DNA from 3 places in the Teredinibacter purpureus genome. Region 2 is predicted to be linked to each of the others. Evidence: predicted binding sites of a transcription regulator. Region 2 holds the regulator's gene; each other region holds the start of a gene.
The links. Region 2 encodes sigma-54, which starts transcription at its own class of promoters, with help from an activator protein. Its sites were predicted from a motif close to TGGCACANNNNTTGCNNT; they were not measured.

Region 1 (7,563 bases), 2.2 Mb from region 2:
TTATGGGCGGCGGTTTTTCTTTCAGCCGCAACGGTTTTAATTGCGCTCGTCGATATTCCGTTTCAAATATGGGACCACTCTAAAAAGCTAAAAATGTCGCGACAAGATATTAAAGACGAAATGAAAGATACAGAGGGGAAGCCAGAAGTTAAGGGCAGAATTCGACAAATGCAACAACAAATAGCACAGTCCAGAATGATGGGCTCGGTGCCAGAAGCCGATGTTGTTATTACCAACCCTACTCATTATTCGGTTGCGTTGAAGTATGACCCTGCGACAATGGAAACCCCTATTTTACTCGCAAAAGGGGTTGATTTTGCAGCGTTGAAAATTCGAGAAGTGGCGAAAGAACATAAAATAGAATTTGTTGAATCACCGTTATTGGCGCGCGCTATCTATAACACAACCGCCTTGGATGACACTATACCCGCCGGTTTATTTGTAGCGGTTGCGCAAGTGTTGGCGTACGTCTTTCAGTTGAGAGACTACCGAAAAATGGGTGGCGAACGACCCTATCCGCCACGAAAGGTCGATATTCCACCCGATATGAAACACTATTAAGATGACGTGGGAAGAGAAAAAACTGCGTTATATTCCCGCTTGATAACGTTTTAAAATATCCAGTTTCGATTGAAACCGATTATGCTCTTCCTCTGACGTTGAATATTCTCGCGCTAGTGTCGCGGCCTTTAGGCTTTCATTATATTGGCCAAGTTGATGGTAAGCGAATGACATGTTTATATAAAATTCAGGCTCATTCTGTTTTAGCGCAATGGCTTTTTTAAGCAGGCTAATTGCGTGCCCATAGTTGCCCAAATTTAAATCGGTGGTGGCAAGTTTTTCGAGGTAATACGGGTTCTTTTTGCTATAGCGTGTTACTTTCTTGGCCAGTTTCTGTGCTTTTTCGTACTGGCCGGTTTGGTTGTAAAGGATATAGATGTTATTGATGATCGACATGTTGCGTTTGTCGTATTTCAGGCCTTTTTTATAGGCATTTTCGGCAAGTTCAAGATACCCATTCAATTTGTAGACAACCCCAATATTGGACCAAACAGAACCGACTTTACTGTAGGTGTCGATTGATTTTTGCATGTACGCTATGGCCGTGGGATAGTCTTTTTCTTCCATATAATTCATGCCGATATTGTTGTAGTACTCGGCTAGCACTTGTTTGTCTGGAATCACTTTGGAATCTAGCAGCTGTGTGTGTTGTGCCGAATAGGCGTCGGCAAATTCCACGGTAATGGTGTTTCCTGGTAGCTTTACCACCACATTTACGTGCCCCGGCACGATATAAAAATTGTCTCGGTCTAGCCAGTCTCGCGGTACATCCACGGTTTGAAATTGTGCCTTCAGCCCTACGTAGCGGGCAGCGGCGGTATACAGTGCTGCATGCGCTAAGCAGTTACCTTCACGAGTCTCATAGGTTTGCTGCGCGGTGTGGGTGGCGTTATACACATAATCAATATTTAAAAACATGGGCTTAAACAGCAAACGATGCAGTTCGATAGCCTTTTCTCGACCGCTCGAGAGATTCGCAATGGTCCTATCTAATAGGCCTTTGAGCTCGTCACTGATGGCCAGAATATCCACATCTGCTACGTGAGGTAATTGCGATAAATTAAGCGGTACGATTGAAGTATTTGAACGATGAAATTCGAGTGGTGTATCGGCAATGGTTGCAACGGCAGGTGCCGGCAGTGCTTGTTCAGCGAAGGTACTGCAAGGAATAGAGTTGATAACAGCCAGTACACACGTTAGAAAAACGGGTGAAGTCAATGGCTTGAACGTAAAACAGTTGCTCATGGCAGGCTCCGAATCTTAGAAACTATGCACTACCCCCCTGTCGTTAATAGTAACACCGATAACGTGAAGACGTTGAATAGATCGTTGCTATAGATAATAGAGGTACATGTTTTTCTTTTATAGCGAGGTGTTATAGGAACGTTTTTTGCCATTACAGGATATAACCGGTTTTTTGACAGAATATTGTCGTTTTAAGGGTAGAGCCTGCATGTCAGAGCGTTTTTTTGATCATTTAAAATCACTCCCCGGTACGGTTTCGGGTGAATCTCTGGCCGGTGGCGCACGCGCGATCTTAAGCGGTAACCTGAGCGTTCCAATTCTGTTGCTCTGCTTGCTTGGCATGATGATGTTGCCTTTGCCGGCCTTTTTATTGGATGTTTTTTTCTCCTTCAATATTGCGTTATCGATAGTGGTGCTGTTAGTTGCCGTCTATAGCCTAAGACCCCTCGATTTTGCGGTATTTCCCACTATTTTGTTGATTGCGACCTTGCTTCGGTTGGCGCTAAATGTAGCCTCTACACGCGTGGTGTTGTTGGAAGGTCACAACGGTGGTGATGCGGCCGGTAAAGTTATTCAAGCCTTTGGCGAGGTGGTTATTGGCGGTAACTATGCGGTTGGTTTGGTGGTGTTTATTATTCTCATCATTATTAACTTTGTTGTTGTTACCAAAGGCGCGGGGCGTATTTCGGAAGTGAGCGCGCGTTTTACACTGGATGCAATGCCGGGCAAACAAATGGCCATTGATGCAGACCTTAATGCAGGCCTCATTGATCAAGACGATGCTCGAACTCGGCGAGAAGATGTTGCCGCAGAAGCCGATTTTTACGGTGCTATGGACGGTGCAAGTAAATTTGTACGGGGCGATTCGGTTGCGGGAATTTTAATTCTAATCCTCAATATTATTGGGGGGCTTATCGTGGGCATGGTGCAACATTCACTTGAATTTCAGGATGCGCTCGAGAAATATGTATTACTCACCATTGGTGATGGGCTCGTTGCACAAATACCGTCGCTACTCTTGTCCACTGCTGCCGCCATAATGGTGACGCGAGTAAACAGTGACGAGGATATGAACCGGCAGGTGCTATCGCAAATGTTTGCCTCGCCGAAAGCAATGGCAGTAGCGGCCGGCATTCTTTTTATTATGGGTTCTATTCCGGGAATGCCACACGTTGCCTTCCTTAGTTTGGCGTTTATTTGTGCGTTAATCGCCTACTTCATTTATTTCAAACAACAACAAATCGAAGTCGTTGACGTAGGTGGTTTTAAACCAGGGGCACCTGGTGCGGTACCGGGCATTAGAGATATTCCTCCCTCTGGTTCTACGCCTGCCGGTTTACCGTCGCCTGTGCCGAATACGAACGAGCCTGCAGAAGTCAGTTGGGATGACGTAACGCCCGTGGACATTATTGGACTGGAAGTGGGTTACCGTTTAATTCCTATCGTCGATAAAAATCAAAATGGCGAATTACTAGGGCGCATTAAAGGTGTACGTAAAAAGCTGTCTCAGGATTTAGGTTTTTTGATACCCGCGGTTCATATTCGCGATAATTTAGATTTACTGCCCAGCGCTTATCGCATAACCCTAATGGGCGTGAGCGTTGGGGAAGGTGAGGTTTTTCCCGACCGTTCCCTTGCCATTAACCCCGGGCAAGTGTTTGGGAAGCTAGAGGGAACGGCCACAAAAGATCCGGCCTTTGGTTTAGACGCCGTATGGATAGACGAAACGCAACGCGATAAAGCACAAACGTTGGGGTACACCGTAGTGGATGCAAGCACTGTGGCAGCCACGCACTTAAATCAAATTATTCAACAGCATACATACGAACTGATCGGCCACGAAGATGTACAAAAGTTGTTAGACCTACTGGCCGAAAAATCACCCAAGCTGGTAGAAGAATTAGTGCCGAATACCCTTTCGATTAACCAATTGCTAAAAGTTCTCCAAGCCTTATTACGTGAACAGGTCGCGGTGAGGGATATGCGCACTATCGCCGAAGCCTTGGCGGCGCATGGTAGTAAAAATCATGATACGGGTTCACTTACCGCCATAGCGCGTGCAGCGTTGGCGAGACAAATTGTACAAGGCATTATTGGACAGCAAACCGATTTACCCGTTCTAACGCTTGATCCCGCACTGGAACAATTGTTGCTACAGACGGTACAACAAGCACAAAAAACTGGCGCCGATGAGGGCGCTTTATTAGAACCTCAATTGGCGGAACGCATGAATAATGGGCTGGTACAAGCGGCGCGAAAACAAGAGAGCGAAGGCAAAGTGATTGTGTTACTAGTCGCTGCCCCCGTTCGCGCAATGATGGCGCAGTTTGTTCGTTTTAATATTCCGGATATGCGGGTGCTGGCGTATAACGAAGTGCCCGACAACAAACAAATTACCATCGATGCCAGTATTGGCGGCGATGTAATGAGTGGTTAGTGATGTACACCAACCCTATTGAACGCGATATTCTGCAGGAGATTAACCATGCAACCCAACGGTAATTCACTCGTCAAACGATTTGTTGCGCCTTCTATGCGTCGCGCACTGGATCTCGTTCGAGAGGAACTAGGCCCTGAAGCCGTTATTTTGTCGAGTCAAAAAACGTCAGAGGGTGTGGAAGTGATCACCTCACTTGAGCCCGATTTACCCACGCGCGGTATTGATGTGCGTCGAGAATTTGGCAGAAGTTTTGATACCGAATTGGATACGGCCATGGGAAGCGATGCCGCTTGGCAGGCGCAAGCCGAAATGGATAAAGCGGCCGCTCAGTATGCAGGGCGAGTTGAACATAATGATCGTACGTCACCGGAAGCAGGCAAGCCCGCGACCAGAGGTGAGCGCCTTGCGCTAGACATAGAGCGAGCGCGAGAACGCATGATAGACGCGAAACGTCGTGCCCGTGAAAATGAATTGCCAATCTCTGAATTACCCAGTACAGCGAGTATCGCTGCACGCCAGCAAGACGCTCGGGATTCCTCTAAAAAGTCGCCAGCTTCGCAGGTTTCCGCGATGGAGCAGTATACTCAATCGCCAGTACCGGCAAAGGCTGCTATGCGGGGGGGATATGAACAGCCTGCAGGTGTGAACGACAATAGTGGTCAGGATACGCGCCTAGAAACCCTTCAAAGTGAGCTGGCCGATATGCGCATGATTCTCGAACAGCAGTTGTGGCGTATGTCTCAGCATCAGGCGCACGAGAATATGCCCAGCCAAGTGCAACTTCCGGCGGGTTTTTCCGTGGTAACGGAGCATTTAACGCGATTAGGCTTACCGGAAAAACACACGCATCAACTGCTAAGCGAAACTAAACACCATAAAAAAGTTAATAAAGCGTGGCGAGAATGTATGGCGCGATTGGCGAAAGATATTCCAACGGCGACGGACGATTTTGTTTCTAAGGGCGGGGCCTATGCGTTTGTAGGGCAAACGGGCGTCGGTAAAACCACCACTATTGCCAAATTAGCGGCACGCTACGTACTCGAGAATGGGCCGGGTAAGGTCGCACTCGTCACAACCGATACTTATAGAGTGGGGGCGCACGACCAGTTACGTTCATTAGGCCGTATTTTAAATGTGCCTGTGCGAGCGGTCGACAGAGACAACAGCCTCATTACTGTACTGTCAAGTTTACGTCAGTTTTCGTTAGTGCTTATCGATACGGCGGGTTTTCGTCACGGCGATCCGTTGCTGAAAGATCAGCTTCGGCAAATGGACCATTGCTCTGGCATCAAGCGCGTTTTAGTTATGGCGTGTAACAGCCAGCTCCAAACAATGAAAGCCTCTACTCATGCCTATAGCGCCTCAAAAGGTATTGATGCTTGTGTGCTCACGAAACTGGACGAAGCGGCCAGCTTGGGTGAAGCCATTAGTGTGGTTATCGATCGGCAATTACCCGTGGCCTACACTACCAATGGGCAAGAGATACCGAAAGATATTCGCTGTGCGAGTGGTCACCAGTTAGTGGCTGACGCCGTAGCGCTATTGAAAGCGCCAATAGAAACAGACCCGGCATTGCAAGGTGGCTAACGTTGACAATGCGGTGTTAGCGGCATGAGCCAGCAGCAAGACAATCGTCATCTATACTTGTTGAATGCATCCCCGATAGAAAGAGATTTGAAGCGTATGAGTGTAAACCGACCCGTAAAAGTCATTGCCGTGACTGGTGGTAAAGGTGGCGTTGGGAAAACGAATTTATCGGTAAATCTTAGTATCGCCCTCGCTGAACTAAGCCGTAGAGTTATCCTATTGGATGCTGATTTAGGGCTTGCGAATGTCGATGTGCTCTTAGGGCTCCATGCAAAACATACGCTCGCCGATGTGCTCGATGGCAGTATGTCGCTTCGTGATGTGATGCTAAATGGCCCCGGTGGGGTAAAGGTTGTACCGGCATCGTCAGGTGTGCAGCAAATGACACACCTAACACCACAAGAGCATGCTGCACTCATCTATGCATTTAATGAACTCAGCGATCAGCTCGATATTTTAATGATTGATACCGCCGCTGGAATCTCCGAAACCGTTGTTAGTTTTGTGAGAGCCGCTCAGGAAGTCATTATCGTCGTGTGCGACGAACCGTCTTCTATTACCGATGCCTATGCGTTAATAAAATTGCTCAATTCTGAACACGGTGTTTTTCGGTTTCGCGTTATTGCAAACATGACGAGAACCAACCAAGAAGGTATTAATTTATTTAATAAATTAAATGGGGTTTGCGATCGTTTTTTAGATGCGTCACTACAATATCTGGGGCACGTGCCGTTCGATGAAAATGTGCGTAAAGCCGTGCAAAAACGCCAGCCCTTAATCGAATTTGCGCCACGAAGTAAAGCTTCTGCTGCGGTACGCGTTATCGCTCAAAAAATTGATCAATGGCCGGTACAGGCGTCGCCACGTGGGCATTTAGAATTTTTCTTAGAACGTTTAGTGACCGCTAATGCAGGTGCGTGTTAATACGTATAACGTAATAACGTTTACTATCAGGGGTTGCATACGCAACATTCACAACACTCTTTCGAGTAACGAGACGATAACCATTTGATGTTAATCCACCGTGTTTTTACGCAGGTTTTATGTCGGTTTCCGCAGCAGACAATTTAATGACTTACGAACAAACGCAGGATGCGAGCATTCAAATAAAGGTTGAAGATTACCTGAATCTGGTGCATCGCATTGCGCATCACATTATGGCCCGAATGCCATCTAGCGTTCAGATCGATGATCTAATGCAAGCGGGTATGGTTGGCTTGCTTGAAGCATCACAAAAATATGACGCCACTAAAGGCGCGAGCTTTGAAACGTATGCCGGTATTCGTATTCGAGGCGCAATTGTCGACGAGATGCGTCGTGGAGATTGGGCACCCAGATCCGTTCATAGGAATGCACGTAGAGTAGCAGAAGCCATTAAAGTGCTCGAAGCTCAGTTGGGGCGTGACGCCAAAGACAGTGAAATAGCGGCGCAGTTAGACATGTCATTAGACGAATACCACGATATTTTACGTGACAGCACCTCAGCACGTTTATTCAGTTTAGAAGAAACTTTTGACGAAGACGAGCCACGTACAGCACAGCCAGCACTGGGAAGTCCCTTCGTAGGCCCCGCCGAAGGCGCACAAAAAGAAGCATTGCGCCGCTCATTAGCCGAGGCGATTAGAGGATTGCCCGAGCGAGAACAGCTGGTTCTGTCGCTCTATTACGAACAAGAACTGAACTTAAAAGAGATTGGGCAGGTGTTATCGGTATCGGAATCACGTGTTAGT
Region 2 (7,563 bases):
GGACGGCAAACTTATCCGTACCACACAAGAAATCACCCTTTGGAACAATGTACGCATTTGGCAAACAGCACCACCCAGTCACGCAACGCTCAATACAACTACCCACTACAGTTTTATGACCGAACTAAGCACTAACGCGCTTAGTATTAATGCGATAGAAAAAGTCGCGCGCACCGACGAGCCTGTTAAAATAACGTCTCCTTACGGCGAAATTAATGCAGTCGGCATGACGGCCGACTTTCAAACGCGTAAAATCCAGCTGCATCAACGCGTTACCGCAATCCATAGAAACCCAGGCGCAAGCGAAGAAACACCATGACATTGCACGTTAATTTCATTCATTCCGCTCGCCGTCTACTCTCGCTATTGCGACACCTTGGCTGTGCCCTCCTAGCCATGGCAAGCGTTCACGTTATCGGCTTGCCCGACGACCGCTTCCAAGATTTAAACATATCTGCCGACAGAGCCGAACTTGACGACCAAAGCGGCACAACCACCTATGCTGGTCGCGTTATAGTTGTGCAGGGCAGCATGAAAATCACCGCTGAACGCGTAGTAATACACGGCCGAAACGATAGCTACTCACACGTTGTGGCTACCGGTTCACCCGCGCGTCTCAGCCAAATACCCAACATAGGCCAGGAACCGGTCACCGCTCAAGCGAACCGTTTAGAGTATCGCATTACCGACGAGACCTTATTTCTAATCGACAATGCGGCCTTTAAACAAGAAGGGACAAGTTTGAGCGGCAACCGCATTGAATACGATGTCAAAAAAGCCGTGGTTAAAGCCGGTGGCAATACAAACTCGACCACCAGCGATCGTCGCGTACGAATGGTCATCCCCCCTAAAGCCTTATCGACTGAAGAACTGGTCGAACCCTAACGAGCACCCAACAAACCCCATGCCTACACTCTCTGCACAACATTTGGCAAAAAGCTATAAAGGCCGCAAAGTCGTTATCGACGTGTCCATTTCAGTTGACGACGGCCAAATTGTTGGGCTCCTTGGCCCCAATGGCGCAGGTAAAACCACCTGTTTCTACATGATTGCGGGCATAGTAAAGGCCGATCGAGGCTCAATCTCCATTGGCGAAAAAGATGTTACTCACTACTCCATGCACGAACGAGCACGGGAAGGTTTGGGTTACTTGCCACAAGAAGCGTCGGTTTTTCGCAAGCTAACCGTTGCCGACAACATTATGGCCATTCTAGAAACGCGCAAAGACTTACGCCGAAAAGACCGCACCGCAGCCATGGAAAAACTCTTAAACGAGTTTCACATACAGCATATTCGCGATAGCTTGGGGATGGCGCTCTCGGGCGGAGAGAGGCGGCGAGTTGAAATAGCGCGCGCACTCGCCACAGAGCCACAATTTATATTGCTGGACGAACCCTTCGCGGGCGTTGACCCTATTTCAGTTAGCGACATCAAAGAAATTGTTCAACACTTAAAACAACGCGGTATCGGTGTTTTAATAACGGACCACAATGTGCGCGAAACACTCGATATCTGCGAGAAAGCCTATATCGTATCGGAAGGGCATATCATCGCCGAAGGCGCCTCCAATGATGTTCTTAATAACCAAAAAGTGCGCGAAGTATACCTTGGCAAACACTTTACTCTTTGACACAATTCATGCTTGACAACTCACAAAAAAGTTGCGCCACAGCGGCACATTCTTTGCTAACAAAAGCACTTAAAAGCATTGCTTGTGGCCGCCAGCGCGACTAAACTAAAGGCGATTTACACACATAACGCCCCAACCCCAAGCTTAGTTTTCACCCGCTTTTGGGTTGGCGCCTGATCAAACTCTCGTCGTGACATCAGCCATCGCCTTATGAAGCAAACCCTCCAGCTTAAGCTGGGCCAACAACTCACCATGACTCCTCAGTTGCAACAGGCAATACGCCTCCTGCAACTCTCGACTCTGGATTTGCAAGCCGAAATTCAAGAAGCACTGGATTCCAATCCAATGCTCGAAACATCTGACGACATAGATGAACCCGCTCCCGCCAATACTGAAAATACCCAGCAGAGCGAACCGCCCGCTCAAGAAAGCGAAAACCCTGCCTTAAACGGTAGTGAAAACACGAGCAGTACGAGTGATACGAGCAACGAAGCTCCCGACCAGCCCGATAGCGACTGGAATGACGACAACATTCCTACCGACCTTGCCGTAGACACGAGTTGGGACGACATATACGAACCGTCTTCAAGTGGCTCTGGCCTCTCAAAACCCGAAGGCGATGACTACGACTTTGAATCTCGTCGCGGCACCTCAGAAAGCCTGCAAGACCACCTCAGCTGGCAACTTAATTTAACGCCGATGTCTGCGCTCGACAACGAAATTGCGGAAACCCTTATAGACGCCGTCGCTCCCAACGGCATACTGGGCCTGTCATTAGACGAGATTTTTTCAGGTTTACAGGTTCAACACGAAGAACTTGAAATGGACGAAGTTCTCGCCGTACTGCACCGTATACAGCAGTTTGACCCGCCAGGCGTTCTGAGCCAGGACGTACGTGAATGCTTACTTATTCAGCTGAATCAACTCAGTGACGATACCCCCAACCTAGCGCAAGCCAAAACCTTAGTACGCGACTATCTCGACGTACTGGGTAGCCGTGACTTCAAGCAACTCATGCGTAAACTGCGTATAAAGGAGCCCGAGCTCCAATCGGTTATCAGTGTTATTCAGAGCCTGAACCCTCGCCCCGGCGAATCCATAGGGGCAGACGAAACAGAATATGTTGTACCCGATGTTTTTGTTGCCAAAGTTAACAATCGCTGGCAAGTCCAATTAAATCCCGATATCGCGCCAAAGCTGCGGATAAACTCAGGCTACGCCTCACTAGTGAAACGAGCAGATTCCAGCTCCGATAACACCTTCTTGCGCGACAACCTTCAAGAAGCTCGCTGGTTTCTCAAAAGCCTACAAAGCCGTAATGAAACGCTATTAAAGGTCTCCACGTGTATCGTTGAAAAACAACAAGGCTTTTTAGACTATGGGCCAGAAGCCATGAAGCCCATGGTGTTGCACGATGTCGCAGAAATAGTCGAAATGCACGAGTCGACCATTTCCCGTGTCACCACTCAAAAGTATATGCATACCCCTCAAGGTATATTCGAACTGAAATACTTCTTTTCGAGCCACGTGGCCACAGACACAGGTGGAGAATGCTCATCTACCGCCATTCGCGCGATCATTAAAAAGCTCGTTGCCGCCGAAAACCAACGCAAGCCGCTCAGCGACTCAAAAATTACCGGCTTACTCGCCGAACAAGGTATCAAAGTGGCGCGTAGAACCATCGCCAAATACCGAGAATCGCTGCATATCCCTCCCTCAAACGAACGTAAACGACTAGTTTAAAACACGCTATCTTTCTTAATAGAAACTTTTTTTAACTACATTCCTATTCCACACTTGGATCACGCAACAATACTGGTAGAATGCGCGCCAAATCGCTGGGTAATAACACATAAGAGCACCGCTCTTTATAGGCCTTTTAACCCAGCCACAGGCCACCGAAAGGATTAGTAACAACTTAACCTCATGCAAATTTCTTCCATTCTTACTGAAGACCGCTGCAAAGCCCATATCACCGGCGCCAGCAAAAAACGCCTCCTTGAAAGCTTGGCGACCATTTTTGCAGACTCATTGCCCGAAGGTGACGCCACCGCACTGTTTCAAAACCTTGTGGGGCGCGAACGCTTGGGCTCAACCGGTATAGGCCAAGGCATCGCCATTCCACACTGCCGCTTTGCCACTAAGGGCGAAACGCTATGCGCCTGCCTAACACTCGACACCCCAATAGATTTCGATGCCGTTGATGGCGAACCCATCGATCTAGTGTTTGCCATGCTAGTGCCAGAAGACGCAGAAGACAGCCACCTGCAGGCCCTCGCAACACTAGCGGAAGCGTTACAAAACCCCAGCTATGTCGAAGAGTTGAGAGCTTGTCCCAACAATCACGAACTATTTCGTATTGCAGCTGGTGTAAACTGATATCAAAAAATTGGCTATAGTCAATAAAGACTAATGTCCCATAGCCCTTTCTTATCATGTTCATAACCCACTAGATAAGGCGATACCCGCACATGCACTTGCTTATCATCAGTGGTCGATCAGGCTCAGGTAAAACCTCCGCTCTCCACCTACTGGAAGATGAAGGTTTCACCTGTATAGACAACCTGCCTGTAAACCTTTTACCCGCGCTCATAGAACAAATAAGCTCCACTCGCGAAGCCAATGCACAGCGCTTTGCGATTGGCATAGACGCTCGCAATATTTACAGTGACCTCAGCAAGTTATCCGAACTTATACAAAGCGCCCCTATTAAACGTGACGACTATCAAGTGGTCTTTTTAGACAGTTCTCGCGAAGTACTATTAAAACGCTTTAGTGAAACCCGACGTCGCCATCCCCTTTCCGACGAATATATTGGCCTCAACGAAGCCATCGCGCGGGAGAAAACGATTCTACAACCCATGGCCGCTGCCGCAGATGTCACTATCGACACCTCAAGCCTTAGCCTCCATGAATTGCGTAGCGCAATCAAACACCTTGTTGTAGGCGAAGAAAGCAAAGGTACAGCGCTTATGTTCAAATCATTCGGCTACAAATATGGCGTACCGGTTGATGTTGATTTTATTTTTGACGTTCGGTGCCTACCGAACCCCTATTGGAGCACGCAGCTACGTGAGCACAGCGGGCTAGAACCAAAAGTGATTGATTACCTTAATGGCGAAACAGAAGTCGAAGAAATGTTTAACGACATATTAACGTTCGTACGCAAATGGACACCTCGCTTTGAAGCCAACAACCGGAGCTATTTAACCTTTGCCATTGGCTGTACCGGTGGCTGGCATCGCTCGGTTTATATGTGCGAGAGGCTAGCGAAAGCGTTAAAAGACGACTATAAAAATGTTCAAACGCGTCACAGACAACTCGAGAACAAACCCGGCCATTAGCAGCGTACGCCAGACACTCACGCAGCAACCGATAAACTCTTCACCAGCCACATTAGCGAAGCGCCCATGCAGGAAAAGCACCTACAGATAATCAACAAGCTTGGGCTACACGCGCGTGCAGCCACCAAGCTTGCCAATATCGCTAACCGCTTCTCCGCACGTACAGAGGTCACCGCCAACGGCAAATCTACTGACGCAAAAAGCATCATGTCGCTGATGCTACTCGCCGCCTCCAAGGGCACTGAAATACAGCTTCGCACCGAAGGTGAAGACGAAGAAGCCGCAATGGCCGCAGTCACAAATTTAATCAACAACCGCTTCGACGAAGCCGAATAAACTGCTCACAATGGAATTAATTGATTTGCGGAAGCCTTTGAAAAGGCTACAATTTCTGCCCAATAGCGCAATCCACCTATAGCTGCACCGCAATCGGATGATTTTATGCCTCAGGCCGCCGAACAAATCGACAACCCATCGCATTTGCACCTCAGCAAAGTGCAAGCGTTGCTCGATAGCGGAACCTTCCGACAGGTTCGCCGCATGCTTAACGGTTTGCGTCCACCGGAAATTGCGCACCTTATAGAATCGTCACCGCCACAATCGCGTACGCTGCTATGGGACTTAATCGATAAAGATGTTTCCGGTGAAGTTCTCGAAGAGCTTTCAGATGACGTTCAAAGCCTATTTCTTCAAGAAATGGACACCGAAGAGCTTGTCGAACTAACAGAAGGCCTCGATACCGATGACATAGTAGACATCCTCCAGCAATTGCCCGAGCAGGTGATTCAAGAAGTATTGGAGGCCATGACCGACCAAGACAGAAGCCGCGTTGAAGCCGTTATTGCCTACGATGAAGCGACTGCTGGCGGCCTTACCAATACCGATACGATTACGGTACGTCCGCGATTTACCTTAGATGTTGTTCTACGTTACCTGCGCCGTCATACCGAGCTTCCGCCCTCTACCGATAGCCTAATCGTCGTCAATCGCAAAGATGACTACCTCGGCATACTGCCGCTCGCCAAACTACTGACCACCGATCCGAACGTCACGGTGAGAGAAGTCATGGTGACCGACACCAACGCCATACCGGCCACCCTGCCCGATAGAGACGTAGCCAAATTGTTCGAACTGCACGATTGGGTATCGGCGCCTGTTGTAGACGAAAACGGCAAATTACTTGGGCGAATAACCATCGATGACGTTGTCGATGTTATTCGTGAAGACGCAGATCACTCCTTAATGAGTCTCGCTGGCCTCGATGAAGATGAAGACACCTTCGCTACCGTTCGGCGTTCTGCACCAAGGCGGGCAATCTGGCTCGGCGTCAATCTTCTAACCGCCATACTCGCCTCCACTGTCATAAGTTTATTCGACGCAACCATCGAAAAAGTAGTGGCGCTCGCTATCTTAATGCCGATAGTCGCCAGCATGGGCGGCGTTGCCGGCTCTCAAACCCTAACTGTCGTGATTCGCGGTATGGCGTTAGGCCACATTGGCTCAAGCAACTTAGGATGGCTACTGTCTCGAGAGGTGCGCGTAGGCCTTATCAATGGCCTACTCTGGGCTACAGTAATGGCCGCACTCGCAGCTTGGTGGTTTAACGATATGACTATCGCACTCATATTGGGCTCTGCCATGATCATAAATTTAATTACTGCCGCACTGGCAGGTGCACTCTTACCGGCAGCACTAAAATCCATGAACATTGATCCTGCATTAGCGGGCGGAGTAACACTCACGACCGTCACCGACGTGGTTGGATTTTTCTCATTTTTGGGCCTAGCAACCTATTTCTATGGCTAATGCCCTGCTTACAACACCTATTACAAACCCCACTGTGAACTAACATGACCGAAAAACACGACGAGTATCCAGACGAAGACTTTGAGAAAAGTAAAAGCGCCGTAAAAAGAGACATGCAAGCCCTGCATGACCTTGGTGTAAAACTCACTGAACTTACGCCTGCCCAACAAGCGAAAATTCCAATGAGCGACACGCTGCGCAGCTCCATAGAAGAAGCGCCTCACATCACTCAAAATAGTGGTCGTAAACGTCATCTAAAATTTATAGGTAAACTCATGCGCAAGGAAGATGGCGACGCCATTCAAACGGCGTACGAAAACCTAATGGACGGCCAACATCAAAACGTACGCCAGCATCATCAAATGGAACAGTGGCGCGATCTGTTACTAAAAGACAACAATGCCCTACCTGAATTTATCCAGCAATTCCCAGAGTGTGACCGACAACAATTACGGCAGCTAATTCGCGCCAGCCAAAAAGAAACCTCTCTAAACAAACCGCCTGCCAGCGCTAGAAAACTGTTTAAATTTATTCGCGAATGTTTTGACTAGCCATATCTCGCCAGCGGTCCACAACCTCTCGCTTTAGCGACCGTTAAAGCGAGACTGAAAAAACCGACACAAACCTAGCGCACTGAATTGATTATATTTTTCCTAACATGGGTGTCCGATTATTTAGTGAGTTTAATAAAAACCACGACTAAACTGATTGTTTTTCTCTTAACGTGGCTGTCCGATTATTTGTTTGGTTAGGCTAATGAATTTTCACTGACTCATACAGTTT
Region 3 (7,563 bases), 2.1 Mb from region 2:
AACCGTGATATCAATGGTTTGGCCCGGCTTAGAAAATGCGGGGAGTTCGGCATGCACCGCAACGGCGGCCACGTTTTTGAGTTGAAATTTTGCACCGGGCGGAATGGTAATACCAAACTGCTTTAACATGCTCATAAACGATTGCGTGGTAAACGGCGTTTGATTGGTTTGATCGCCACTACCATCGAGCCCAACCACCAAACCGTAGCCCACCAGTTGATTACTGCGCACTCCCGCTACGGAGGTTATATCTTTTATTCGTTCGGCCATACCATTGGCACTATGCATTAAACACAACACCAAGAAAGGACCCATAAAAAAACGTGTTAACGTAGAGTAACTCTTCATTAGAATGGCCATAAGGGGCTGTTAAAGAATTTTCCAATCCAGCCAATTTGCTGCGAATCTGCAAATTCTCCAGTGCCCGAATAGGTAATGCGCGCATTCGCAAGTTTGGTTGAGACGATGGTATTGTCTGGGCTTACATCGTCTGGGCGAACTAAGCCGCTCAATCGAATATATTCATCACCGCTATTAAGCGTTAACCATTTCTCTCCACGTACGAGTAGTGTGCCATTAGGGTAGACATCCACCACTGTTACGGAAATATTACCGGTAAGCTGGTTGCTTTGGTCGGCATCGGCCTCACCTTTAAATTCTCGAGCTGCCGCCAGATCGGTATTCATTGATACATCACCCGCGCCGAGCGTTGTTCCAAGTAGCGCAGCCGTACCAGATGCTCCGCCAACAGTAATATCGCTATCTTTAATTAACGCTATATTCGACGTTTTTTTAGAGCTGGTACGTTCTTGCAATACCACATTTAAAATATCGCCTATGCGTGTTGCTTTACGATCATCAAACAACACCATAGATGTATTGTCGGAATACAACGATCCGTTAGCCGGTAGCGACGGTCTTTCGGACGGTTGCATTACCGGCGCGTAATAGGGGTCGTCGGGTAGTACGGGCTTGCTTACGCAACCGCTGAGTAGCAAGTGCCCACCACCGATTAGCGTGACTATTATTAAGCCTTTTATGCTCATATTGTTACCCATGCCGTTTTAATCGTGACGCTCATTTCACAGAACCTTAACTTACAAATTTTGCGTCACAAACTGTAACATTTGGTCTGCCGTTGAGACGACTTTCGAGTTCATTTCGTAGGCTCTTTGCGTGGTAATCATATTGACCATTTCTTCAACAATATCGACATTGGAATTTTCCAGCATGCCTTGGTTAATTTGGCCCAATCCATTTTCGCCCGGCGTACCGGTAACCGGTGTTCCACTAGAAGCAGTTTCTAAAAACAAATTGCCACCTATGGCCTGCAGGCCAGCAGGATTAACGAAATCAACCGTTTGGATATTACCCAACACTTGCGGTGCGGGCGTACCCGGTACAAAAGCGCTAACGATACCGTCTGTTCCCACGGTGATACGATCGGCATTGGCCGGTAAGGTTATTGCCGGTTGCAATAGCAAACCGCTTGCATCCACTAATTCACCCGCACTACTTAGATGAAGTTGGCCCGCGCGGGTGTAAGATATGTTGCCATCGGGTTGTAGTATTTGAAAAAATCCGCGCCCGTCTATGGCCATATCCAAAGGCTGATTGGTAATTTGTAAACTGCCTGCGGTAAATTGTTTTTGCGTTCCCACAACCCGTACGCCAGTACCCAACTGCATGCCAGATGGTAGCTGAGTTTCTTCTGTTGTTTGCGCCCCTGGTTGACGCTGAATTTGATACAACAGATCTTCGAATATCGCTCTATCGCGCTTGAAGCCTACCGTGGAGGTATTCGCCAAATTATTGGCGACTGTTGTAAGCTGTATATCTTGTGCGGCTAAGCCGGTTTTACTCACATAGAGTGCTGCGTGCATTTCACACCTCGAACTATCGTTTTAAGGCTTTAACTGAAGCGTTTGTATTAACCCGACACCCGCAATAAGCTTGCGGATGTTTCTGAGTTCTCTTTTACGGTTTGCATAATTTTCACCTGCATTTCATATTGCCGTGCAAGGCTTAGAATACTGGTAAGTTCGTTAACAGCATTGACGTTACTACTTTCGACAAATCCAGAAACGACGCGTACCGCGGCATCTGCGGGCACGTCCTCTTCTAAATCCAACGCATGAATCAAACCATCGGTACCGCGCTTAATCGTGTCCAAGGCTGGGTTAACTAATTTAATTCTGTCTGCAAGCACTGGCGCGTCCACGCCCTGCCCAAGCGGCAAAACGGTAATGGAGCCGTCTATCGCCACTTCTAATTTTTCCGCGGGCGGTATTGAAATAGGCCCTCCATTGCCAAGCACCGGCAAGCCATTGCCGGTGCGTAAAATACCAACACTGTCCACAAACAACGAGCCAGCGCGCGTATAAGCTTCGCTGCCATCAGGCGCTTGCACGGCGATGAATCCTTCACCTTCAATGGCGATATCGAGTTCGCGCCCTGTTTGCACGAGTGCGCCTTGTTTAAAATCCGTTGCCGGGCTTTCCGCTAATGCGTAGGCACGTGTAGGCTGACCATCACCGTAATACACCGGCATACTGCGTGCCTGTGCAAAATCGGCCTTAAAGCCAACCGTATTAATATTGGCGAGGTTATTCGCATGCGCGGTTTGCGCTTGCATATTGTGTTTAGCGCCTGTCATAGCGACATATAGAGCTTTATCCATAGTATTTCACTGTCGTAACGCGTGAATTTAAACCCATCGAAAAACGTGTTGTTTGCATTGAATAACGATGGAAAAGTGTCACATTCGAACCCTATCCAGAAAGGAGCAATAAGGGTGCCAAAACGGGAATAGCGTTGTACTAGGCCATTATTGATTCCGCTAACGGTTGCTGCCGCGAGGGCTATTCGGTTAATAGTGCGAGTACCGCACGCTAGAACTACACCTATGACTACACCGATGAACTAGCGCAAGGAGTATGAAGAGTATGAAGAGTATGAAGAGTATGAAGAGTAAGTGGCGCGATGCTATAGCCCTAAACTGTAAGGGTCTAACCAAAGTGTTTTATCTTCCAGTGGTGTTTTGGGTGATAGCGTAGGGTTTTTTAAATGGAACGCAATACGGTTTTGGAGGTTAGCTTTGTTTAAGACATCCATCACCATAGGGTTGTTTAGAAAAAAATTATCGAAACTACCATCGGTTATCGCGGCGCGTAAACCCGATTCCAAATCGGCAGCCAACCGTATATTGCTCTGTGAAACAAAAAGATAAAAGGGCATTTTATAAATGAGCATTAATTTTTTCTCTACAGCCAACTCTAACGTCGGCCGCGACGATATTTCTGCCCAAGGCTCTTGCACGCCACGCGGGAAAGCGTCGAAGCGGCCACCATCGACCATATCGAAAAGATTGGAATATTTATTTGCCTTAACAACATTGAACCCATTAGCTTCTAAAATTTCAGTGTCTGACCATGTTCGGCCCTGCCCTAAATTTAGCCGTTTCATGTTTTCTATAGTTGAAACATTATCGAACGCTGGTTGGTTTCCAGAATGGATAATAAAAATACGATGCCCCAGTAAACCTTTGTAAAGTGGAATACGAACAGGAATAAGCTCTTCTTCGAGAGAGCGGGTGGTGCCCGCCCACATAATGGCTATATTGCCACTTTTAACTTCTTCGAGAAGTCGTGTTTGGGTCATATTCGTTTCACCATTATAGGTAATCGAATACGGCGTCTCGCTATAGGAAAGCGCTAATTTTATTAAGCCGTTACAATATTCACCGTTAGGGTCGGATATTTCACCAAGATTGACGGTCGCGGCCTGCGCGCGAAGGGGCAGCGCCATTATAGAGGCCAAGACTATTAAAACCATTAATCTATTGGCCATGAGTCACCCTCCTCACTGTGCCGCAAATCACTTTCACTCCCGTTAGGTTGAATACGCGCTCACAGTTTTAGCCCGCGGTGCGTAAGCGCATGCTTGGAGTATAGACACGATTCCATAATGCGGCAGTTAAATGACGCGATAGCCAGCTGTAACCCACACAAACGATTAACGAGCGAAGCGACCGTGGACATGCTCCACGCGGGTCGCGATAAACCGCATTAGTAACGACGTTTCAAGGTGCTCACACCTAGTGTTAACGTAGGTTAATAATTGTTTGCGTAACTTGATCCGCTGTTTCTATCGTTTTGGCGCTTGCTTGGAAATTGCGTTGCGCAATAATGAGATTTACCAATTGCTCTGACAAATCCACGTTCGATTCTTCTAGTGCACCGGATTGCAGAGCACCCAGTGCAGCACTGCGCGGGGTACCAATATTGGGTTGGCCCGATTCGAAATTTTCAGCCCACATGGTATTACCGACCGGCTGTAAGCCTTGTTGATTGGTAAAATCAGCCAGTGCCACCTGCGCCAGTGTTTGCGATTCACCATTGGTGTAACGCGCAAAAATAATACCACTTTCGTCAATACTGAGGCCCGATAAGCGGCCCGTCGCATAACCATTCTGATCGACATCATTCACCGAAAAGTCGGAACCAAACTGCGTAGTACCATTTAACTCAATCACAAAATTAGACGATGTGGGAGGCTCCGGTATGGCCGGCGTTCCACCTGCCAGTACGTTCTGTGGGCCCATCGCACCATTGGGCTGCCCATTAGAGTCGAGCGGCACCCAGTTCGAGATAAGCATATCTTCGGTGAGAATATTATTGAGTGAGCCATCCTCATTAAAGTACACACCAAAGGACAATGGCGTAGGTGATATATTGGCTGGCGGCGGCAGTGAGGTATCGGGATCGCCTACATCTAGGCCGTCAATTTGCACGAACATTTGCCAGTGATTGGAGGCTGAGGCGGGGTCCGTTGCATCGTAATTTTGTTTCACAAAGTATTGTGTCATTACATGAGAATTACCCAAGCTATCGTAGATACTCATGGAGGTGGCACTGTTGTAGGTGGACTGATCTGTCGGATCAAAAGCGTTGATAACCACATCCTCAAATTCGGCATCGGAAATTGGTTGATACAATCCAATAGAGGGAGGCGAGGCATTTTCCATCACGTAGCCTTGGTCTAGTACGATATTAATCGCACCGCCCACGGTTACCGAATTGAGGGTTGAGTCAAAATTACCCGCCCCTACCGGCGGTACCTGTAACGTTTGGGCTGGTGCGTCCAAATCACCTTGTATGGTGAGTGAGTCGCCACCATTTACACTATCAATAGCGATACGTAAATCGTCGCCCACGGCAGAGGCTAAAACTAAACTGGTTCCCGTTGGGCTTAAGGTTGCCGTTATACCTGGCAAAACTGAATCACTCAAAGCATTCACTTCTGCCTCTAACCCCGCTAGCGAATCCGCCACTAGGTTTACGCCGTTGAACGAGACCGTTAAGTTTCCGGAGGCACTGGTATGGTTACTGAGTGTTAATTCTGATTGCGAAGTAGCAGAGACGCCTTCCAACGCATTTAACCGAGAGGCCGTTTGTGCCGCTGTGACACCCTGTAAACTCGTAAACGGCACTATCGCACCATCAGGGCCAATAAATTCAATGGACTGCTGTGGGTAACCATTCGATACCGCTGCGATACCCCCTACCGAAGCTGGTGCTGGATTTAACCCAATTTGTGCCACGTTCGCAGAGGGTGTAAGCACTTGAACGAGAGAGTTTTCTCCTTCTTGTAAAGATGTAATCTCTAACCCATACACACCACCACCGTAGTCCACGGCATCGGCAATAACATCGATAGCGGTTTGCGGTAACACGGGGTTAAATATTTGCGCATTAATAACGCCGGCAAGCGTACTGAGATCATTAAACGTATTGATGGTGGCCGGTACGCCCGAACCGGTATCAAGATCAATACTAACGGTACCGTTGTTACCCGACGTAGCTCCCGACAACTGCACATCGAACGTCATAGGCGTAGTGGTAAAGTCGTTCGCTAGCGGCAACGCAAATGTAGTGCCCGTTAAGGTTGTGATGGTTGCATTTTGTAACCCTATCTGGGCAACACCAATTGCATTACCTTGCGTTTGAAATTCGCGGCCAATGCTTTGCAGTATTTCATCGGTGGAATCTAAATTGAGAATTGAATCGACAGACGTGGTTTGACGAGGTGCCAAATTAGCGGTTTGAATTTGTATATCACCGGTTATGCCGCCTACATTTCCGCCTGTATCGGCTTGAAACCCTTGAATACGTGCCCCTACATTATTAGTAATATAACCGTCATCGTTCAAACCAAATGTACCCGCACGCGAATAGAGTTGTTCCCCATTGCGGCTAAGCAAAAAGAACCCGTTACCGTTAATAGCCAGATCTAATTCATTTTCAGTAAAGGCGATATTACCTTGCGAAAAGCCTTGTGCCACGTCTTGCACCTGAATACCGCTGCCCACCGAGTTGGCTCCCGCACCTAAAACCGAGGTAGCGTAAACATCGCCAAACTCCACTCTAGACACCTTAAAACCTGTGGTTGACGCGTTGGCAATATTATTACCCGTCACGGTTAAATCTGTTGAGGCGGCACGAATGCCGCTTAAAGCCGTATCGAAAGGCATATACTTCTCCTGCTAAACTTAATTACAACGTGCGGCAATAAATTGCCGCCTATTCATTAAACTGTTTCACGTCGGCCAGATTCACTGCACCAATACCCGCTAAATTCAGTACAAGGCTGCCATTGCTAGCAACGGTCACACTATTAACATTCGCACTAAGCGCAGTATTTAATTCCGTTGAATTTCCGTCGCTTTGGGTGAGTACTTCAAACCGATATAAGCCTGCATTTACGCCATTTTCATGGCGACTTTCCCAATCAATTAATTCACCATTCACCTCGGCATTTTGTCCATCCCAACGCAGTACTACTTCGCCTGCAGGCTGTACACCAAGGGATATTTGCTCTACGAGTTCACCAGATTCGGTTAAAATATTCACCGATATGTCACTTGCACTAGCAGGCACATCAATGCTTGCCGTAATCACACCGCCGCTTTCAAGCTGAGTTCTATCGGATGGTACCGTTACGGAACGGCCCACGAGGGTAGAGGCTTGCAATGCTTGATTGGCCACAAAATTATTAGTAAAACTATCAAAATTGTTATTTAGCCGATCAAGGCTTTCCACCGAACTAAATTGCGCCAACTGGGCAATAAATTCGGTATTTTCTTGCGGGCTTAACGGATCTTGATGCTCTAACTGCGTAATCATTAGTTCCAAAAAAGCACTTTGACCAAGCTCGTTGTTTTTAGCCTCGCCCTTGGTTTTATTGGCGATCGATAAATCGCTTAACAGGCTGTTATTGCTGATAGCATTTATTTCACTCATGCGTTTTTCCTCACCAGCTCTACCGTTTTAACAAAATTGTCATGACTATTTATTGGCCCAATGATAATACCCGTTGAACCATTTGCTTGGCCGCGTTCATCACTTCTACATTTACTTGAAATGAGCGAGAAGCCGAGATCATATTCGTCATTTCTTCTACGATATTAACGTTCGGGTAATATACGTATCCGTCTTCATTTGCATTGGGGTTTTCGGGCTCGTAACGGGGTTGTAAAGGTGCATCACTTTCTACAATTCCCTG

Region 1: a site for sigma-54 is predicted at 1,941-1,958, ahead of flhA (flagellar biosynthesis protein FlhA). Genes of this name have one in related genera too.
Region 3: a site for sigma-54 is predicted at 2,783-2,800, ahead of flgF (flagellar basal-body rod protein FlgF). Genes of this name have one in related genera too.

What each region holds. Positions count from the first base shown of each region.
Region 1 covers NZ_CP060092.1:3,966,766-3,974,328, reverse strand. The annotation lists gene flhB (flagellar biosynthesis protein FlhB) at 1-561, shown strand, start outside; gene H5647_RS17735 (tetratricopeptide repeat protein) at 589-1,806, opposite strand; gene flhA (flagellar biosynthesis protein FlhA) at 2,015-4,243, shown strand; gene flhF (flagellar biosynthesis protein FlhF) at 4,292-5,833, shown strand; gene H5647_RS17720 (MinD/ParA family protein) at 5,930-6,757, shown strand; gene H5647_RS17715 (RNA polymerase sigma factor FliA) at 6,904-7,563, shown strand, end outside.
Region 2 covers NZ_CP060092.1:1,489,200-1,496,762, reverse strand. The annotation lists gene lptC (LPS export ABC transporter periplasmic protein LptC) at 1-319, shown strand, start outside; gene lptA (lipopolysaccharide transport periplasmic protein LptA) at 316-885, shown strand; gene lptB (LPS export ABC transporter ATP-binding protein) at 905-1,630, shown strand; gene H5647_RS06645 (RNA polymerase factor sigma-54) at 1,841-3,373, shown strand; gene H5647_RS06640 (PTS sugar transporter subunit IIA) at 3,557-4,009, shown strand; gene rapZ (RNase adapter RapZ) at 4,102-4,974, shown strand; gene H5647_RS06630 (HPr family phosphocarrier protein) at 5,041-5,310, shown strand; gene mgtE (magnesium transporter) at 5,416-6,780, shown strand; gene yjgA (ribosome biogenesis factor YjgA) at 6,825-7,331, shown strand; gene H5647_RS06615 (lipocalin family protein) at 7,534-7,563, opposite strand, start outside.
Region 3 covers NZ_CP060092.1:4,049,683-4,057,245, forward strand. The annotation lists gene H5647_RS18070 (flagellar basal body P-ring protein FlgI) at 1-288, opposite strand, end outside; gene flgH (flagellar basal body L-ring protein FlgH) at 348-1,058, opposite strand; gene flgG (flagellar basal-body rod protein FlgG) at 1,098-1,883, opposite strand; gene flgF (flagellar basal-body rod protein FlgF) at 1,931-2,680, opposite strand; gene H5647_RS18090 (hypothetical protein) at 2,986-3,849, opposite strand; gene H5647_RS18095 (flagellar hook-basal body complex protein) at 4,103-6,532, opposite strand; gene H5647_RS18100 (flagellar hook assembly protein FlgD) at 6,582-7,301, opposite strand; gene flgC (flagellar basal body rod protein FlgC) at 7,351-7,563, opposite strand, start outside.